DNA from 3 places in the Bacillus bruguierae genome. Region 3 is predicted to be linked to each of the others. Evidence: riboswitches for the same ligand, from Rfam matches in the RefSeq annotation. Region 3 holds a riboswitch; each other region holds the start of a gene.
The links. Region 3 has a riboswitch for cyclic di-AMP ahead of WAZ07_RS25100 (hypothetical protein). Riboswitches for the same ligand answer to the same signal wherever they lie in the genome.
Positions count from the first base shown of each region.

Region 1: another riboswitch for cyclic di-AMP. It lies ahead of kdpA (potassium-transporting ATPase subunit KdpA); the one in region 3 lies ahead of WAZ07_RS25100 (hypothetical protein).
Region 2: another riboswitch for cyclic di-AMP. It lies ahead of WAZ07_RS04240 (APC family permease); the one in region 3 lies ahead of WAZ07_RS25100 (hypothetical protein).

Region 1 is NZ_JBAWSX010000002.1:442,947-447,603, forward strand. Features, by position in the region: gene WAZ07_RS06415 (class I SAM-dependent methyltransferase) at 1-651, opposite strand, end outside; gene WAZ07_RS06420 (DUF3995 domain-containing protein) at 1,069-1,497, shown strand; cyclic di-AMP (ydaO/yuaA leader) riboswitch at 1,603-1,742, shown strand; gene kdpA (potassium-transporting ATPase subunit KdpA) at 1,871-3,538, shown strand; gene WAZ07_RS06430 (DUF445 domain-containing protein) at 3,735-4,657, shown strand, end outside.
Region 2 is NZ_JBAWSX010000002.1:28,542-33,198, reverse strand. Features, by position in the region: gene WAZ07_RS04245 (hypothetical protein) at 201-716, shown strand; gene WAZ07_RS04240 (APC family permease) at 893-2,719, opposite strand; cyclic di-AMP (ydaO/yuaA leader) riboswitch at 2,881-3,025, opposite strand; gene WAZ07_RS04235 (bacitracin ABC transporter ATP-binding protein) at 3,180-3,320, shown strand; partial or broken gene WAZ07_RS04230 (NDxxF motif lipoprotein) at 4,333-4,657, shown strand, end outside.
Region 3 is NZ_JBAWSX010000027.1:11,062-15,718, forward strand. Features, by position in the region: gene WAZ07_RS25085 (thiazole synthase) at 1-74, shown strand, start outside; gene WAZ07_RS25090 (thiazole biosynthesis adenylyltransferase ThiF) at 67-1,086, shown strand; gene thiD (bifunctional hydroxymethylpyrimidine kinase/phosphomethylpyrimidine kinase) at 1,092-1,913, shown strand; cyclic di-AMP (ydaO/yuaA leader) riboswitch at 2,007-2,151, shown strand; gene WAZ07_RS25100 (hypothetical protein) at 2,245-2,646, shown strand; gene WAZ07_RS25105 (hypothetical protein) at 2,664-2,900, shown strand; cyclic di-AMP (ydaO/yuaA leader) riboswitch at 3,467-3,610, shown strand; gene WAZ07_RS25110 (hypothetical protein) at 3,710-3,814, shown strand; gene kdpF (K(+)-transporting ATPase subunit F) at 3,811-3,891, shown strand; gene kdpA (potassium-transporting ATPase subunit KdpA) at 3,911-4,657, shown strand, end outside.

The DNA of each region.
Region 1 (4,657 bases), on a different contig from region 3:
AATCCCTAAAAATGCCTCAAATTCATTATCTGGCTGAAAAGAAGCCATTTGTTCGTCTGAAAAGGGAATGATATTTTGAATTTTAGCATACGGAAATATTGAATCCATTAATTTTTTAAACTCGATAGCAGACATACTATTATTCTTTAATTTAACTTTTTCTTGTTCGTTATAAAAAGATAAAAATTCAGTGAAAGAACAATCTGGATCCCAAGAAGAAATAATCACAAAACCTCTTGGTTTTAAAATATATTTAACTTTTTTTAGAAAATGTTCATATTGCTCTTGGTTCATATGACAAATAGTACCCATCATACATGTGATTAAGTCGAATGAATTTTCAGGGAAATCAAGTTCTGTTGCATCCATTTTAAATAAATTGACTTTATCAGAAACTCTTTCTTTCATAACATTGTTAGACGCGATTGTTAGAGCGTCATCGGAAATATCTATTCCAGTAACCTCATATTTCTTTTTTGCAAATAAAATCGGATATCTTCCGGTAGCGGTACCAATATCTAGAATTTGTGAAATGTTTGGATTTTCACTTACAATTTTTAATACACTTTGTAGTTCTAAATATTTTTTTACTTCATCAGCATGAGGTAACTGCATATAGGTTTCATATCTTTTTTCATCATATTTAATCATGTCTATCCCCTCTTTTTCAGTTGATAAAATCCATTTATAGAATTATATTACAATTAAAGCTCCTTATTTTTAAAGGAATAAAAATTTTCTCAAGTGAATTACCTTGGGGAATTTCCAATTTGAAAGTTTCATTCATTTCATAGACCAATTAGGGAAAGAATTTATGATGTTTCTAGAATGAAGATTCTATCTCTTTTATAGCAATGAGATTCATTTCTATTGTTTGGAGAATAATTAATTTTGTTATGTTGAGGGGACGACACCTTCAGCATGACGAAAAAAGCATGCTAAGTAAATTTGATAAAGAACACTCGATTTTAATTATATTGAGATTTATGAAAGAAAGTTACTAAAAGTAAGCGAAACTATGAAAGAGAAAATATGATTTTTCATATGTGCGAGTAGGAGGGATATACAATGGCAGCCTTTTTAATTATTTTAGGTGCAAGCATACTTGTGTTCATCAGTCTCATTCATATGTACTGGGGATGTGGTGGATCTTGGGGGAGCAAGGTTGTGCTTCCGATGAAAAAAGACAGCGGAGAATATGCTTTTGTTCCGCGGAAAATAGGGACTTTTTTAGTGGCACTTGCCATTCTTTGTTTTGCTATGATGCTATTAGCACAAAGTGGATACTTGTCTTTCTGGAATCCGAGTCGTTATACAAAATGGGGATGTATGGCTTTAGGTGGAATTTTCTTTTTACGTGCAGTTGGTGATATGAATTATGTTGGTTTTTTTAAGAAAGTAAAAGAGACAAAATTTTCGATGTATGATACGTGGTTATATAGTCCGCTTTGTTTGTATATCGCACTTATTTTTGTAGTAGCGTTTTATTGTTATTGATATGTAGAAGGAAAACTTTCAGTAAGGGAGGTTTTCTTTTTTTATTTTCTCTCTTTACAATAAGAGTTTAGAAGAGTATATTAACAGACAAATGGAAAATTTTACAGCCGAATATCGCTTAATCCATATAGGAGCGGGGGAACCAATTTTGTGCTTTGTCACTCGGGGTGAATCCTTTTTAGGTAGGGCTACTCTCAAGGTCCGAATCCGACAGCTAACCTCGTCAGCGTTTTGAGAGGGGGGACTTGTGTGTAAAAAACACTAGGTGCAGCCTAGTGTTTTCTTTTATTCTTCTTGTGGTAAAAAATTACATTACGGCTTATTTCTATGTTTAATGGAGAAAAATATAGAGATAACAGAGGAGAGGAAAAGAGTGAGCTGGCTTACAAGTCTAATTACAATTTGTTTATTTGTAGTTGTCGCAAAACCAATGGGAGATTACATATACAATGTTTTTCAACAAAATGGACCATTTCAAAAGGTATTTGGTCCGATAGAAAAAATTTTGTTTAAAATCGCGGGCATTAAGGGTTATAGTCAAAGTTGGAAGCGCTATTTGTTTTGTTTAATCATAACGAATCTATTTTTTATACTTGTTGTGTATTCTATATTTCGATTACAGGGGATGTTACCGTTAAATCCAAATCATTTTCCAGGAATGGAGCCGACGTTAGCGTTTCATACAGCCATCACGTTTATGACAAATGCGAATCTACAACATTATGGGGGCGAAAGTAATTTATCTTATTTCTCTCAAATGGCTGGGGTAACGTTTATGATGTTTGCAGCACCTGCAACTTCAATGGCGATTGGGATTACGTTTATTCGTGTGCTAGCAGGTAAAAAAGTAAGGAATTTCTTTGTTGATTTTGTTCAATCTATTGTAAGGGTATTGTTACCAATTTCATTTGTAGCTTCGTTAATTTTTCTAGCACTAGGAACACCGCAGACGTTAGATTCTACAATTATCGCAAAAACGTTAGAAGGAACGGAGCAGGTAATTCCTCGTGGACCAGTAGCGTCGTTGCTAGCTATTAAAGAACTTGGAGATAATGGCGGTGGTTTTTTTGGAACAGTTTCAGCACATCCTTTTGAAAACCCAAATATGATTAGTAATGTGCTTCAAATGATGCTGCAAATGTTAATTCCAATGGCATTTCCGTTTGTATACGGACGAATGGTTGGAAATCGTAAACAAGGAAGAATGTTTTTTGTATCAATGCTCATTTTGTTTATCGTTGGATTTTCGGCACTTGCCATATCTGAATTGAAAGGAAATCCGCTGTTAAATCAAATTGGTGTAGATCACTCACAAGGAAATATGGAAGGGAAAGAAATGCGTCTTGGCGTTATATTTTCCGCTTTATATGCAACTGTTACAAGTGCTTCGGGGACAGGGGGCGTGAATACAACACATGATACGTTAACACCAATTGGAGGAATGGTCCCGCTCGTAAATATGCTTCTAGGAACTGTATATGGCGGGATTGGAGTCGGATTCATGAACGTAATCATGTATGCAATGATTGCAGTATTTTTGGCAGGATTAATGGTAGGACGTACGCCGGAGTTTCTTAACAAAAAATTAGAAGGGAAAGAACTGAAATTAATCGCCATTACGATTGTATCTCAGCCATTACTTATTCTTGGCGCTGCAGCAATTGCCTTTTCAACACATTTCGGAACAGATGCAATTTCGAATCCTGGCTTTCACGGTTTAACACAAGTTATATACGAATATACATCGTCTGCTGTAAATAATGGATCTGGATTTGAAGGATTAAATGATAATACCCCATTTTGGAATATTTCAACAGGTCTTGTTATGTATATTGGTCGTTATTTTAGTATCATTACGATGCTTGCTGTTGCAGTTGGACTCAAAAAGAAAAAAATTGTACCTGAAACGATTGGCACGTTCCAAACCGACAGTCGTTTGTTTGGAGGAATCTTACTTGGTACGATATTTATAATAGGTGCTTTAACATTTTTACCAGTACTTGTACTGGGGCCAATTGCTGAATTTTTAACAATATTATAAAATTGTAAAATGAGAGAGGCATATAAGCCTCTCGTTTTTGTTCTGAATTTCTTTGTTATTTTTAACGTGGTTTATTATAGTATATATATGCTTGTGTTAAAGAAAATTGAGATTCTATACATAAAGGTCTAAATCATTCAATGAATTTACAAATTGAAGGGTTTACTTATACATAATAAGAGGATGTGGAAATACAATGTCACTACAGTCAAAATATTTAGCTGGAATTTCACTTGGAATAATGGGAGTTGGGTTTGCCGCAACAATTCCGTTTCAAGGAACGATAGCAGGTGGGATTATACAAGGCGGCTTTGAAGCTGGTTTAGTAGGCGGACTTGCCGATTGGTTTGCAGTTACGGCGCTGTTTCGTCATCCGATGGGAATCCCAATTCCGCATACAGCACTACTACCAAAAAACCGGAAACGAATTACGAAAGGAATTGTTTCTACACTGGAAAATGATTGGCTGACGAAAGAAAGTATAACAAATAAAGTAAAAGAGATGGAGTTAGCACAAATCGTATTGCAGGTTGCAGAAAGAGAGTTGCAATCGGATAACGTGAGAAAAGGCATTGTTACAATCGCTGAAAAAGCGATTCTTCAAATTAATACTGAAAAATTAGCTACTGTAATTGAAAAAGAATTAAAAACGTATTTGCATACGATTCATACAGGAAATATACTGCAAGTCCTTATTGATCAATTAGTTGCAGAAGAATACGATGAAAAAACATTTGATTATATGTTAGTTAAAGCAAAAGAGTGGACACTTCAAGATGAAGCGCGTTATCAGCTCGGAAGTTTAGGCATGAAAGCGATGGAAAATATAAAAGTAGAGGGATTTTTACAGTTTACGCTTAAATCTTTTATGAATATGGTAGATGAAGAAAAAATCGGGAATATTTTGCAGAAGTTTGTGATTAGTAATATTGGTAGTTTACAAAATCCTGATAATAGCACAAGACAACTTATATTAATGAAGATTCGCCAAGAACTTATTCAAGTTAAGGAAAATGAAGCGGTACTACAGGAATTGGAGAATTGGAAAGAAAGTTTGATTACCAATTGGAAAGTGAATGAAAAAATAGCAGAAATATTGAGTCAGGCACAAGAAAGAGT
Region 2 (4,657 bases), on a different contig from region 3:
AATTTTTTTGAATATCTGGTTATTATATCTATTTTGTATAAAAAAATAGGATATATATTCTATATTGAACATGCTATCCTATTATCATTTTAGTATAGTTAAATAAAAATGATGGACATTTTCAAGAATTAGTCGAGTTGGATATTAAAAACAAGCTGAATGAACAATCAGTACAATAATTAAGAAAAGAGAAAGAATCTGTGTCGAAATGGTTAAAGGAATTAAAATCCTTGCACGCTGACCTTTTAGCCCAATTTATTCGAAGCGAAAATGAAGACGAAGAATATAAAGCTGAATTAAAGTTACGTTACGATGAAAAAGAATTTACTAAGAGATGGGCGACAAGAAAAACAGAAACTAGCTGTTGGAAGAAAAATGTGGGAAGGTATAAAGAAAATTTAGAATTGAGGTTGAATGAGACAAAAGAATTAAACAGTAAATTTAAGCAACCACAGCCCATGAAGAAGTCTGATGCTAGTCTTGAACGTGTAAAACTAAAAAAGGCTGTTGCAGAAATTGCAGATATAATGCGTCATAAACAATCTTTTGATGAATTTGAAAAAAATCGCCAAAAAGTTCTTTCAATCATTGAACGTGCGGTTGATAAATCAATAAGAGAGATGTTCGAAAACCAAGACCTTAAAGAAAAGAGGAATGCAGCAAAAGGCCATAATCAATTACTGAACCGTTATTTATCCATAACAGTTTTTTTGTGATTCATTTCATAATACTACTATAAGCATAGAAAAAAGCTTGAGGATGTAATATTAACCTCAAGCTTAATATTGAATGTTACTGTTTCGCTAATGCATCCGTTTAGTTCAAGAAGAAAGAGCGGCGTAACAGCTCCGATTAATACCTATAGCATTAAGAAGCACATTAATTCAAGTCCTTATTTTTTCAAATGATAAGGTACAGTTGTTACTACCACGTTTCTCCGATACAGTAAGAAGGCTCGAATAAGTAAACTTGATTGATTGTGAAGAATATTATGCCACCCTTTTTTAGGAATAAATTGTGGAATTATAACCGTTACCTGATAATTCCCTTCCCTTGCTTTATTTTCTACAGTATCAACAAATTTCGTAAGAGGGCTGATGATACTTCTGTAATGAGAGTGCAGTGTCACCAGTCTTATATCAGGTTGCCATTTCTTCCACTTTTCTTCAAACTTCTTCTCATCTTCTCTTTCAAATGAAACATGTACAGCAATAATTTGTTCAGGAGAAAGAGATTTAGCATAAGTTAAGGTGTTTTCTACAACATGAGTCATGCCAGCAACAGGCACTATCATAACATTACCCTCAATGGTTACAGGTATTTCACAGGTTGTAAGCCTAAGTTGGTCTCCAACTGCTTCATAATGCTTTCTAATTCGATGAAAAAGCAAAACTATGATAGGTAGAAATATTAATATTGACCAAACCTGTGAGAATTTTGTTAAAAAGAGTATTAATGTGACGGTAAAACTAATTACGGCACCCATTGTATTTATAATAAATTTAGGTATCCAACCTTTAGACTTTTCTCTAAACCATTTAACCATCATCCCCGATTGAGACAAAGTAAATGGGAGAAATACTCCGACTGCATAAAGTGGAATAAGATGCTCTGTTTCTGCATGAAAAGCAAGAATCAAGATGATAGAAGCAATTCCAAGTATGATAATCCCGTTTGAATATCCTAATCGGTCGCCTCTAGCCAAAAACATCCTTGGAATAAACTTATCTTTTGCAAGATTAACTGCAAGTAAAGGAAAAGCAGAATAACCAGTATTTGCTGCAAGGATTAATATTAAAGCTGTAGTTCCTTGAATAAAGAAGTACATGAAATTCCGTCCGAAAATTTCTTCAGCAATTTGCGAAACTACGGTTACTTCTCCACTTGGAGTGATGCCATAATAATAGGCTAAATATACGATTCCTGAAAACAGGATAGCAAGCAAGATACCCATCATCATTAACGTTTTAGCAGCATTTTTAGGTGCTGGATTTTTGAAGTTAGGTATGGCATTAGAAATAGCTTCGACTCCTGTTAAGGCAGAACTTCCTGAAGCAAACGCCCTTAAAAGAATAAACAAACTGACACCTGCAACAGGTGTACCTATTGGAGTGTGTAATTCAGGAGAAACTCCACCTGTTATAACTTTGTACATACCCACTCCAATTAATATGAACAAAGCTAAAACGAATAAGTACACAGGATAAGCTAATATTGAAGCCGACTCCGTTACCCCTCTTAAATTTAAAAGTGTAATGAAAATCACAAATACAATGGCAATCTCCACATTAAAATCATGTAAGGTGGGAAAAGCAGAAGTTATAGCATCAGTGCCAGCTGACACACTTACAGCAACAGTTAATATGTAATCTACCAATAGAGAGCCTCCAGCAATTAAGCCCGGATTTACTCCTAAGTTACTCTTTGAAACAACATATGCTCCCCCTCCATGAGGGTAAGCATAGATGATTTGACAATAAGACAATATGAGCGCTGTTAATAGAATTAATACACCAACTGCAATAGGAATTGAATACCAAAAGGCCGCTGCTCCTACCGTAACCAATACAATCAATATTTGTTCAGGACCATAAGCTACTGATGATAGAGCATCAGAAGAAAGTATGGCCAATGCTTTCGTTTTGTTAAGTTTTTGTTCACCTAATTCAGTGGATTTTAAAGGTCGTCCAATTAATAACCTTTTTATAGATGAAATCATTTATTACTCACCGCCTAAACATTTTAACTTGATAATATATTACCCATAAAAAAAGAATTTTCTCAAAAGAGCATTATTATTTATGGAAAATAAAAAAGTGTCTACAAGTCATAGTTAAAAGACCTGTAGACACTTTATTTTTCTTGCGTCACAAGTTCCACCTTCCTTCTCATATAACGCTTACGAGGTTAGCTGTCGGATTCGGACCTTTGAGTAGCCCTACCTTAAAAGGATTCACCCCTTGAGTTAAGTAACAACCCACAAAAATGGTTCCCCCGTACCTAATGGTTTCAGCGATTTAGAAATTTAAAACTGTGATAATAGTACTCCTGTGTTCAGTAAATGTAAATAAATTTTATGTAAAAAGATTAAAACCATGGAAAACGGAAATGTTATTAACATAAATATTATTATGCTTTAGAACAATATTTTTGAGGACTTACGCTAAAGGAGGATTTTAATGTTCAAAGAATATAGTCCATTTTTATCTGATGAATTTTTAGATAATTTAGCTAAAGAAATTAACAAGCAATATGGGAGTCCCACAAAAGAACAAATTGTGGAATCCATAAACAATGAACGCTCAATAAACCGGAGCTGAACGCAAGAAGGTAAGAAACGCTCCAGTTGTTGGCATATATGTAGTTGAAGTGGTATTGTTACACAAACCATTCAACTACACATATAAAAAAATCCACAAAAATAATGTACAACAAATATCCATGTACATATATTTTGAACAGAAATGGCTTAGTAGCTATATTTTAACTGGATTTCTCAAATCATTTTAGAACATACTTATTCAAGCAAAAATATACATCTTTAAAATGTTATTTATACTACAAGTATTATGAAGCAATATATCTTGTATTATCAAAAGAAGGGGAACAACGCAGCCACTACAAACTCTAAGTTGCAACGTATTCGTGCTTTTCTTAATTATATGATTTGAATGTGAAGTCATTAAGAATAATCCCGCTAAGAAAATACAGAAGGTACGAGAAATAGAAATAACATACAATCGGGTGGCATATTTTTACGCAGTTTTGCTATACATTCGGATTATGAACCATGATTCTGATTCAAGTTCTACATTTTTTAATCATTAACTATACACCTCCTAAACTCAACCTCATATTACTTTCACAATGATATATCCCTCTTTTCGGGCAAATCTCCCCCGTTAATTGAAGAAGAAGCTATTTCATAAATAAGTTATGTCGTACCAACTTTCCCAAAATTTCATTATGACATAATTACCGACACTAAGTATGAAGTCTCAATAGAGGTGGCAAGAACCAACAATAAGTTATTTTACATATTTTTTAATTATTCTTATATTATTACCTTCTATAAAATGCCATGATTTTCTACAAATTATTATACTTTTCTATAAATTACCACAATGTATTTTTTGATTATCCCCATATTTTACTACAAATTTATTTTTCAGATGTTTATAGTGTATTTGTAGCTTTTCTCATTGATTTAACAATTGCTGGAGTATCTTACTATGCAATAAAACATTTATACTCACTTTTAGTAAAGTATTTAAAATGGAATTTAGCCATTTTACAAAGGTATTAATTAAGCAAAAAGGAGATGACATTAAAATGAAAAAACATGTTTTATTTCTATTAATGCCGCTCACTATTGTATTTATGTCTGCTTGTTCACACGATACACAATCTAATGAAGTAAAGGATGCACGATATAATAAATTAAGCAATATGCAATCTATCAATGATATTGCTATTGAAATTCCAGAAAATATATTCAACTCTCAAAAAAAGAATGAAAATATTAATGAAGATGAAATGAAACAAAGTATAAAAAATTATTTGGATTATAGTTGGGAGTTATCTGAAAACATCATTCCACTTTCTTCAACAATTTCTGATGAGAATGTTACTGAATCCGATCGAGAAAAATTACAAA
Region 3 (4,657 bases):
AAGCAGGACGTATTGCACGTAAGCGCTGCGGGACCGCGAGCAGCCCGTTAGAAGGAATGAGTGTTCTTGAATAGCCGATATTCCCGTCAAGTGTTGTTCTCTCCAATTGGGGAAGAAGGGCAGAACAAAATAAGAGAAAAACATGTACTGATTATCGGCGTGGGAGCGCTTGGTAGTGCAAATGCAGAAATGCTCGTTCGCGCTGGAGTTGGCAAAGTGACGATTGTTGATCGTGATTATATTGACTGGAGTAATCTGCAGCGCCAACAGTTATACTGCGAGGCAGATGTAGAAAATCATTTACCAAAAGCAGTGGCAGCTAAGCGGCGCTTACAAGCCATTAATAGTGATGTAGTTGTAGAAACTTATGTGCAAGATGCAACAGCAGAAGAACTAGAAGAACTTGTCACAGGTGTAAATCTCATTATTGATGCAACAGATAACTTTGAGACACGGTTTATTGTAAATGATATATCGCAAAAGCATTCTATTCCATGGATTTACGGAGCGTGTGTTGGGAGTTACGGTCTTTCTTATACGATTTTACCAAGAAAGACGCCGTGCCTATCTTGTTTATTGCAGTCGATACCGCTTGGGGGGGCGACATGTGATACAGCGGGGATTATTTCGCCTGCTGTATCTATTGTTGTCTCACATCAAGTTGCGGAAGCATTAAAGATTTTAGTAGAAGATTACGAGGCACTTCGTGAGGGGCTTGTGTCATTTGATGTGTGGAAAAATGAATATTCATGCATGAATGTACAAAAGTTGCGAAACAAGAACTGCTTATCGTGCGGAGAAGAAGCTGTTTATCCGTATTTAAGCAAGGAGAATACTTCCAGGGCGGTTGTTTTATGCGGTAGAAATACAGTACAAATTCGTTCGCCGCATAAAGAGCATATTCATTTGTCTATGTATAAAAATCTGCTGCAAAACCGTGTAACGGATTTAACAGTGAATCCGTATTTATTATCGTTTTCTGTTGATAATAAACGGTTAGTAGTATTTCAAGATGGCCGTGTGCTTGTGCATGGCACAAAGGATATAGCGGAGGCAAAAACGATTTATCATCGTTATTTTGGTTAAAAGGGGTGAGTGAAATGAAAGTGAATAAAGCATTAACGATTGCTGGCTCCGATAGCGGCGGCGGTGCGGGGATTCAAGCAGATTTAAAAACGTTTCAAGAGCTCGGTGTGTACGGTATGACAGCTATTACAGCAATTACGGCTCAAAATACGCTTGGCGTACAAGGGGTGTATCCTGTTCCTGTAGAAGGAATTGAAAAGCAGTTACATTCTATCGGTACGGATGTAACGCCAGATGCAGTGAAACTAGGGATGTTATTTAGTAGTGAAATTATTAAAATCGTAGCTGAAAATATTAAATCATTTTCATGGAATAATATTGTACTAGACCCTGTTATGATTGCCAAAGGCGGAGCATCGTTATTACAACAAGAAGCTGTTTTGGCATTACAAGAACATTTATTGCCGCTTGCAACGGTAATTACGCCGAATGTTCCTGAAGCAGAAGTATTAACAGGAATGAAGATTCATACGATTGAAGACAGTAAAGAAGCGGCGAAGATGCTGCATGATTTAGGTGCAAAGTTTGTCGTTATGAAAGGCGGACATGCAGCTTACCAAGGAAATGAAGTAATTGACTTATTGTTTGATGGAAATGTGTTTATAGAGTATAGAAGTAAACGGATTGCTTCTATACAAACACACGGAAGTGGTTGTACGTTTGCCGCAGCTGTAACAGCAGGACTCGCGAAAGGTTACGAAATTGCAGATGCAGTTCGTGAAGCGAAGAACTTTATTAGTATAGCAATTGAAGATGAGCTGAATATAGGCAGCGGTCACGGACCAACGAATCATTTTGCGTATGGACGTAGAAATATACATGCATAAATATGTATTATTTTGAAAAAGCCAGTTGGGAAAATTGGCTTTTTTTATGTTTACTTTTTCCAAAATTAGGAGTAATATATCAGCCAGAATCTATTTTTAAGAACGCTTAATCCAGACTTTGGAGCGGGGGAACCAACTTTGTGCATTGTCACTTGGGGTGAATCCTTTTTCGAAGGTAGGGCTACTCTCAAAGCCCGAATCCGACAGCTAACTCCGTAAGCGTGTTGAGAGAGGATGGTGCAAGTGAATACAGCAATTCATCGATCCGACTAGCATAAGAGAATTTTAATCTATACTTAAAAATTCTTTTATGTGAAGGAGGATGTAGTGCATGGATGCAGAAAAAGAGTACACGCTCATTTGTGTAGGAGAAGCTGCGAAAGTAAAGAGTTTGAAAGATTTATTACCTTTTCAAGGTGAAATGGTCATTTTTACAGCGAGTGAGTATGTGGTAAGTGAAGTGAAGGCATGTGGATTTCAACAAGCATATTGCTGTCCGGATGATCCGAGCATGATTGTGAACATATGCAAAGGAATTAAAAAAGCGATTTTACTAGGAGATGAATTGTCTACAATTAGCTTCTTCGCTGAACGTATTCGCTCTTCTTTTACCGCGCCTATTACAGTTGTCACGCGAAATAAACAATATCCAAAGCACCTCTATGAAACGATTGGTATTAAGTTAGTGGTGTTTACAACTTGTGATAATATTTCGTTTTTGACTTTAGAGTAGGGGCGGAGGAATCGGATATGAGAGAAGCGATGAAAGTGTTATTGTGCCGTGAATTAGCAAGGCGCTGGGCAGTATCGTTAGAACGAGTACATGAATTAGCAGAACATGATCCATTCTTTCCGAAGCCATATGTGATTCTTCCGCCAGAAGATATCCGTTTATATTTAGAACAAGACATTATCGAATATGAGAAGCGACATGCAGAATTGGTGCAAGTATATATTCGAGGTCGTAACTTACGGTCTTTTTTATAGTTTAGAAGGTTATCTATCAATATGAATTGAAAAACTAGTATAAAAACCTCTTTTTTTAGGTGGGCGAGAGCACCTGGCCGTGCGTAGAAGCGGTCAGGGCTTTTTTGTGCCACGAGCGAGTTGTAAAACAGAGGGAGCAAGCAAGTAGTGGCCCTTTTTTATTCAGCGTGGCAGTGATGTTTATGTTGAAAAAACGGTATAAAACTGCATTTTTTAGGAAGGGCGAGAGGCTCTGGCCGTGTATAGAAGCGGTCAGGGCCTTTTTGTGCCACGAGCGAGGTTTCAAACAAAAGGAGAAGAGTAGGGGTTATGCTGTATTTGACTCATATGCCTGGAAGTTAAATTTGATTTCTAGAGATAATCTTCTTCTTTTATTTGCAAAAGAACGTATACATAATGAAAAAAGAAGAAAATAAAAGAAAAAAGATGATAAAGATGTATTTATCCTTAATGTAAGCGTTTAAAAGGTCTTATACTTTTATATTTTAGCTATTTTACCTCTTTACAAGTGAAATTTAGAGGAGTATATTTACATTCATAAATTGTTCATAAAATTTCCAGAAAACAACCTGATATCGCTGAGTCCAGAAATGGAGCGGGGGAACCAATTTTGTGCATTGTCACTTGGGGTGAATCTTTCATGATGAAAGTAGGGCTACTCTTTAGGCCCGAATCCGACAGCTAACCTCGTAAGCGTTTGGAGAGGAGGTTTACTTTTGTGTTGTTCATTTTCGAACACTGAGTAGATCCTCAGTGTTCTTTTTTATGTTTTTTTATGGAAAAATTTTACATTTGGTGAGGGATGAATCATGTTAGATATTGCTATGATCGGAATTTTAATTGTGTTAGTTGGATCAATGATTGGTCTTGCAGGATGGTCGGATCATGTTGTGAAGGAAGGGAAGAAGCAATGACTATTGCAGTATCCATTATTGTTGGCTTACTTACTGTGTACTTAGTTTATGCGCTATTAAATCCAGAAAAGTTTTAATTAGGAGGAAAGATTTATTATGATTTGGATTGCCGTTTTGGTCACAATGTTATTATTTGTTCTTGTTGCAAAGCCAACCGGGATTTATTTAGAGAAGGCGTTTCAAGGGAATAGCAAATTGGATAAAGTGTTCGGACCTTTTGAAAATATTATTTTTAAAATTTCCGGTGTGAAACCTTATAACCAGAGTTGGAAGCAATACGCATTATCATTAGTTGCGCTTAATGGATTTATGATTGTTGTTGTCTATTTCATACTTCGCCTGCAAGGTGTATTGCCATTAAATCCAGCTCATGTTGAGGGGATGGAACCTACACTCGCTTTTAATACAGCGATTAGTTTTATGGCAGATACAAATTTACAGCATTACAGCGGTGAAAATGGTGTTTCGTACTTATCACAATTAATCGGAATTACGTTTTTAATGTTTACAGCACCGGCAACAACATTAGCAATTGTAATGGCTTTTATAAGAGGTTTAGCAGGGAAAGAACTTGGAAATTTCTTCGTAGATTTTACACGTGCTTTAACGAGAGTTTTTCTTCCAATTGCATTTATAGCAGCATTGATCTTCGTTGCGCTTGGTGTACCGCAAACGTTAGAAGGAGCGGTTACAGCTCATACAATTGAAGGTGTGAAACAAAGTATATTACGTGGTCCGGTTGCTTCTTTCGTTTCTATTAAGGAATTAGGGAACAACGGCGGAGGATTTTTCGGGGCAAATTCAACGCATCCATTTGAAAACCCAGGTCAAATCAGTAACATT